2 regions of the Cellulomonas fimi ATCC 484 genome follow, and region 1 is predicted to be linked to the other one. Evidence: riboswitches for the same ligand, from Rfam matches in the RefSeq annotation. Region 1 holds a riboswitch; the other holds the start of a gene.
The links. Region 1 has a riboswitch for S-adenosylmethionine ahead of CELF_RS17460 (NADPH-dependent FMN reductase). Riboswitches for the same ligand answer to the same signal wherever they lie in the genome.
Positions count from the first base shown of each region.

Region 2: linked by a shared signal. The riboswitch ahead of CELF_RS06080 (MetQ/NlpA family ABC transporter substrate-binding protein) and the one ahead of CELF_RS17460 (NADPH-dependent FMN reductase) in region 1 are both predicted to bind S-adenosylmethionine.

Region 1 covers NC_015514.1:3,868,041-3,871,433, reverse strand. Annotated here, with positions in the region: gene CELF_RS17470 (L,D-transpeptidase) at 1-510, opposite strand, end outside; gene CELF_RS17465 (flavin reductase family protein) at 659-1,201, opposite strand; gene CELF_RS17460 (NADPH-dependent FMN reductase) at 1,198-1,758, opposite strand; SAM riboswitch class IV at 1,774-1,883, opposite strand; gene CELF_RS17455 (tyrosine-protein phosphatase) at 1,978-2,781, shown strand; gene CELF_RS17450 (AAA family ATPase) at 2,906-3,393, shown strand, end outside.
Region 2 covers NC_015514.1:1,319,681-1,323,073, forward strand. Annotated here, with positions in the region: gene CELF_RS06070 (ADP-ribosylglycohydrolase family protein) at 1-547, opposite strand, end outside; gene CELF_RS06075 (PadR family transcriptional regulator) at 786-1,505, shown strand; SAM riboswitch class IV at 1,631-1,745, shown strand; gene CELF_RS06080 (MetQ/NlpA family ABC transporter substrate-binding protein) at 2,223-3,176, shown strand; gene CELF_RS06085 (methionine ABC transporter ATP-binding protein) at 3,305-3,393, shown strand, end outside.

The sequences.
Region 1 (3,393 bases):
CGCGACGAGCACGCGCACCCACCCGGGCGACTCCTCGACGACGGGCAGGACGTTCGCGGCACCGAGCACCTCGGACGGCAGGACCCCGACGGCCGGGCCGCCCGCCGACGCGTGCGCGGCCGTCGGCTCGGTGACCACGACGGTCCGCCAGCGGCCCAGGGCCGGGTCCTCGTTCTCCAGGGGCGTCAGCCCGTCCGGGCCGGGCAGTCCCGGGACGACGTGCAGGAGGTCGACGACGGGCAGCGTCGCCAGGTCGACGGGAGGCGGCGGCGCGGGTGCGGCGGCCTTGGCCACGGCGACGGGCTGCGGCACGAGGACGGGCTCGGGCGCGGCCCGCTCGGCGGTACCGGCGCAGCCCGCGAGCGCCGCCACGACCAGCGCACCGGCCACCGACGCCCGCAGCGCCCGCCGCCGTACCGCTCGTCGCCGCGCCCCCTGCCGCGCCCGGCCGTCCGCGCGCGCACCGGCCGGGGCCACGACGGAATGGTGCCGGGCGGCGACGACGGGCATGCGGACGACCTCCGGGTGGAGCGTGGCGCGGGAGCACGCGCGTGCACGTCCATCGTGCGCCGCACCGGTGGAGCACCGCAAAGCGGCCGCTGCACCCGGCCGGCCGCACCCCCGTCCGCGGGCGCGTCGCCGACCGCGGCGTGCGGGGTCAGATCGCCGTCGCGTCGCCGATCCGGTGGTACGTGCGGTCGTGGTAGACGAGCGGCGTGACCTCGGTGGTCGTGCCGTGCGCGAGCGCGCGGACCGACACCAGGTACGACCCCCCGACGGGCGTGCGCTGCACGACGCGCCCCCGCACCCACGACACGGCACCGTCGATCACGGGCTCCCCGGACGGCAGCGCCGTCCAGCCCCCGGCGGCGAACCGGTCGATGCCGCTCGTCGCGAACCGCGCGGACACGTCGTCCTGCGCGCCGGACAGGAAGCTGATCGCGAGCGTCCGGGCGCGCGCCACGGCGGGCCACGACGACGACGTCGACGCGAGCGAGAAGGCGAGCAGCGGCGGCGCGGCGGACACGGAGATGACGGACGTCGCGGTGAACCCGACGAGCCGGTCCTCGTCGCGCAGCGTCACGACGGCGACGCCCGCGGGGTGCCGGCGGAACACCTCCTTGTACGCGTCGGGGGACAGCTGCGGCTCGTCCTGCTGCGCGAGGTCCGCGTCGAGGGCGCGGAGCACCTCGGCGGTCACCGGAGCGCCCCGGCGAGGGCGGCCGTGCCGTGCAGCGCGCGGCGCAGCGGCTCGGCGGCCCGCTCGAGCCAGCGGTCGACGACCGTGTCGAGGTCGGCGAGCTCGGCCTCGGTGACGGCGAGGGCGCGTGTCGGGACGGTCGCGCCGAGCTCGACGAGGAGCGGGCGCAGGTACGCCTCGCCGACGAGGGTGTGCGCGGGGGAGCCCGACACGACCAGCGGCACGGCGACGACGCCCGCGAGCGCGTCCGGCCCGTACCCGTCGAGGAACGCCTTCAGCAGCCCGGTGTACGAGGCCTTGTAGACGGGTGTCGCGACGACGAGCACGCCCGCGCCGGCGACGGTCCGCAGCGCGGCGTCGACGTCGGGGTGCTCGGCCGCGAAGAGCTGGGGCGCGAGGGCCGCGAGGTCGACGGTCGTGACGGCGGACGTCGGCGTGCCGGGATCGGCGCCCACGTGCGGCAGGACTCGCGCGGCGACGCGCTCCGCGGTGCTGCGGGTGCGGGACGCCGGACGGGGGTTGCCGACGAGGGCGACCACGGGGACGAGGTGGCTCACGGTGCTGCTCCTTCACGTTCACGCTTGCCGCACCGGGTGGCGCGGCCGGGTCATCTCCCGGAGCACCCCGTCGTGGAGGGGTTGCTGACCAGCGAGCCGGGGCTTGCGTGCTGGTGCTCGTGACCTGGCCGCGGTTTCTACCAGCGGCGTGGAGCCCGACAAGGGGTTCGGCCGGTGATCTCGCAGTGCGGACAGCGCGCGTCGTGCCACGATCGCGGGATGACGGAGGTCCCCGACCCGCACGTGCTGCCCGCGACGGCGGTGACGAACCTGCGCGACCTGGGCGGGCGCCGCACCGCCGACGGCGGGACAGTCGCGCGCGGGGTCGTGTTCCGCTCGGGAGAGCTGTCGTCCGACGACGTCGTGGACGACCCGGCGCTCGCGGGCCTCGGCATCCGGACGGTCGTGGACCTGCGCACGGCCGCCGAGCGGGAGGCGCGCCCGGAGCGGGTGCCGCGGGGTGCGTCGCTCGTCGAGGTCGACGTCCTCGCCGACATGCCGCGGGCCGCGGCGACCGCGGCCGCGTCGCTGCTGAGCCGTCCGGCGGCCCTGGCCGAGGCGCTCGACGGCGCGGACGTCGCCGAGCAGATGCGCGCGACGTACCGCAGGCTCGTCGCGGCGCCGGCCGCGCGAGCCGGCTACGCGACGCTGGTCCGCACGGTCCTCGACGCGCGGGGCGCGCCCGTGCTGTTCCACTGCACGGCCGGGAAGGACCGCACCGGCTGGGCAGCCACGGTGCTGCTGCTGGCGGCGGGCGTCGCCGAGGACGACGCGACCGAGGAGTTCCTCGCCGTGAACCCGGCCGTGCGTGCCCGGTTCGCGCCGCTGCTCGCGCAGCTCGAGGACGCGGGCGGCGACCCCGCGGTGCTGACCCCGTTCCTCGAGGTCCGGCCGGACTACCTGCGGGCCGCGCTCGACACCGTCGACGACCGGTTCGGCTCCTTCGACGCGTACCTGCGCGACGGGCTCGGGCTCGGCGAGGTCGAGGTCGAGGCGCTGCGGCGCACGCTGCGCGAGCACTGACGGGCTCCGCGACCTGCGCGGTTCGTCCGGTTGGTCCGTTCGGGTGGTCCGGTATGTCCGATGTTGCCGCACCCGGCGTGGCGCGCCGACGATGGGCGGACCGGACCCGACGGAAGGCGGACGCGTGCACGAGGACGAGCTGGTCTCCCCCATCCGGCGCGGCGCGCACGACATCGCGCGCGACCGCGAGCGCATGCGCCGCCGCCGCGTGTACCGGCTCGCGGTCGTCGTCCTCGCGCTCGAGGCGTACGTCATCGTGAGCGCCCTGCTGGGCCGCGAGATCGTCCCGTCGGTGCCCGCGGTCGACCCGCTCGTGCTCGTGCCGGTGCTGTTCTTCGCCGCGCTGCTGCTGCTGATGGTCGGCACGCAGGTCGGCTCCGCCCGGTCGCCGCACGTCGTCTACCGGCCCGAGCAGGTCGACGTGCGCCTGGCGGACGTCATCGGGATCGACCCCGTCAAGGAGGACGTGCGGCGCTCGATCGACCTCTTCCAGACGCACAGGCAGTTCGCCGACCAGATGGGCGGCACCCCGCGCCGCGGTCTGCTGTTCGAGGGGGCGCCGGGCACCGGCAAGACCATGACGGCCAAGGCCATGGCCGCCGAGGCCGGCGT
Region 2 (3,393 bases), 1.7 Mb from region 1:
CCTCGGACCACAGCACGCACGAGTCGCCCGCGAGGTCGTCGGCGTGCGTGAGCAGCGCGACCGCGCGCGCGGCGGCGGCGGTGCGCTCGCGGTCGTGCAGAGCCGTGAGCCCGACGACGCCCGTCCGCATGAGGGCGCCGTTGCCGGCGGTGCGTCCGGTCAGGTCGTGCAGCTGCGCGGACCGCGCGCGCAGGTTTGCCGCGCTGCCCGGCCCGGGGGTCTCGGTCGTGAGGACCTGACGGGTCTGCGCGCCGACGTCGGACGCGCCACCCGTGAGCCAGGCGAGGAAGCCGTCGGCGACCGCGTCGAGCGCCGCGTCGGACGTCAGGTCGGTGCCCGTGGCGGCGACGCGCGCGACGCAGACGCTCATCTGGGTGTCGTCGGACCACTCGCCGGGTGCGTAGGGCCCGAGCCCGCCGCCGACCATCCGCGCCGGCCCGTCGAACGGCGGTGCGAACTCGTACGGGACGCCGAGCGCGTCGCCGACCGCCTGGGCCAGCAGCACGCCCGCGGCGCGGTCGAGCAGGGCGGTCTGGGCGTCGTCCACGGGCGGGTCTCCGTCGGTCGCGGGGGGGGTGTGGCGGTGGCCGGGCCACGGGCCGACCGGGCGCAGCATGCCACGGGCGTGCGGGCGCGGATCCCGCGGTCTTGTCAACGATCTATCAACGATATATCGTTCGAGACGTCGGGACGCGAGGCCCGCACCTCCCGGACCACCGGTCGAGACCTGCCCGCGCCAGGAAGCACCCTCCCGACGACCCACCCCAGACCTCAGGAGGACGACCATGCGACACCACCACTTCCACCACGACCCCGACCTGCACGACGTCCCCGGCGAGGGCGACCGCCGCGGCCGCGGCGGGGGCTTCGGACCCGGCCCCGGCTTCCGTCCTGGACCCGGTCCCGGCTTCGGCGCGGGGTTCGGACCCGGCCCGCGTGGCGGCTTCGGTCCTCGGCACGGCGGCCCGCACGGCCGCGGCGGACGGGGGAGGGCGGGGCGGGGCGACATCCGCGCCGCGGTCCTGCTCCTGCTCGCCGAGCAGCCGATGCACGGCTACCAGCTCATCCAGGAGGTCGCCGAGCGCTCGCAGGGGCGCTGGCGGCCCAGCCCCGGCGCCGTCTACCCGGCGCTCGCACTCCTGGAGGACGAGGGTCTCGTGACCCTCGTCGCCCAGGGCGGCCGGCGCCTGGCCAGCCTCACCGACGCGGGCCGCGCGCACGTCGAGGAGCACCGCGACGCCCTCGGAGCGCCGTGGCTCGACGCCGCAGAGCGTCCCGAGCAGCCGCACCGGGCGCTGCGCCCGGCCCTCGAGGCGCTGTCCGCCGCCGCCGTCCAGGTGGCGCGCACGGGTACCCCGGAGCAGGCGACGGCCGCCGTGGCGGTCCTCGACCGCGCCCGGCGCGACCTGTACCTGCTGCTCGCGGGCGAGCCGGTCGCCCCGGCCGACCTCCACGCCGTCGCAGGTCAGGGCGGCGACGCACCTGCGGAGGGTGCCACGGCCTGACGGGCCGGTCCGTCCGCACGACGACGACCCCTCCGACGCATGCCGCGCCGGAGGGGTCGTCGTGCTGCCCGCCGTGACGAGCGTCTCGCTGACCGGGTGGTCACCGATCGACTATCCTGGCCGCGGTTCACGAGCTGCAGCGTCAAGTACCCGGCTGGCTGCACGGCAACCCTCCTGATCGAGCGGGGTGCCCCGGGGCGAGAACCGGTGGTGCGTCACGGTGGCGCCCACAAGTCGGCCGGCGCCCCGGCGCCCGAGGAGGACCATGCGCACCGCTCCCGCGTCGCACGCCCGTGCGACCGCCCCGCGACCGCGTGCCCACCTGCTGGCCGTCTCAAATCCCGATACGAATGATCGGAATTTGACACGTGTCCAGCAGCACCGCTTCACTGACGGTACCGCCGGGAGCCACCGCGCCCCGGCCCGAGGAAGAGGTCGATCGATGGACACCCGCGAGGCCCGCACCCTGACCGCCACCACGGCCGTCATGTGTCGCATGCCCGCGTGTCCGGCGACCCGCGGCCCGCTGGCCTGAGCCGGCACCGAGCCGTCCCCCGTCGCACCTGAGGCACCCGGCGCCCGCGCCGGGTGCCTCGCCGGACGGCGTCGCGCCGTCCTCCGTCCCCCGCCGGCCCGCCCGGGCCCGGCACCTCCCTGCGTCGCCGCCCGACGCCCCGCCTTCCCGGCAGTCGCCGGGTGCACCCCTAGGAGACACGCATGTCCGAGAACGTCCCCGTCCTGCCGGCCAAGAACGGAGGCGGACGCCGCACCGGCCTCGTCGTCGGTGCCGTCGTCGCCGTGGTGGTCCTCGTCGCCGCGCTCGTGTTCGCGCTCACACGTCCCGGCACGGACGACGCCGCCGCCGCGGAGGAGGGTGCGACCGTCGTGCGCCTCGGGACGACCGACGTCGCCCAGCCGCACTGGGAGATCCTCACCGAGCTGGCCGCGGAGGAGGGGATCGACCTCGAGATCGTCGGCTTCTCGGAGTACACGCAGCCGAACCCGGCGCTCACCGAGGACGAGATCGACCTCAACGCGTTCCAGCACATCCTGTATCTGGCCGACCACAACAACAACACCGGCGACGACCTGCAGCCCATCGGCTCCACGCTGATCGTCCCGCTGCCGCTGTACTCCGAGAAGCACGAGGACGTCAGCGAGTTCACGAAGGGCGAGCAGGTCGCGATCCCCAACGACGCGACCAACCAGGCGCGCGCGCTGTTCGTGCTCGAGGAGGCCGGGCTCATCACGTTCACCGGCGAGCCCAAGGTCCCGACGCCGGACGACGTCGACACCGAGAAGTCCACGGTCGTCGTGCGCCCGGTGGAGGCCTCGCAGACCGCCGGCCTCATCAGCGACCCCGACATCGCGGGCGTGATCGTCAACAACAACTTCGCGACCGACGCGGGCTTCGACCTCGACGGCTACGTCTTCGCGGACGACCCGAGCTCGCAGGGCGCGCAGCCGTACATCAACGTCATCGCGGCCCGCCCGGACGACGTGGACAACCCGGCGTACCAGAAGATCGTCGAGCTCTACCACGACCCGAAGGTGCTCGAGTCGGTCGTCGAGTCCTCCGGCGGCACCGCCGTCATCGTCGAGGGCTACGACGCGGCGAAGCTGAAGGACGTCCTCGCCGAGACGCAGGAGAACCTCAAGGCCGCGGGCTGACCCCCCCGCGCGGCCCGGCACCTCACCGCGAGGCGCCGGGCCGCGCAGCCGTTCCCCCGGGCGCCACCCCAGCCCGCCGCCCCGGTCCACCCGACGAGGCCCGACCGGCCTTGCGAAAGGTCCCCCACGTGACCCCCATCATCGAGTTCCGCGACGTCCGCAAGGTGTTCGACGGCCCGAACGGGCCGATCCACGCCGTCGACGGCGTCGACCTCGC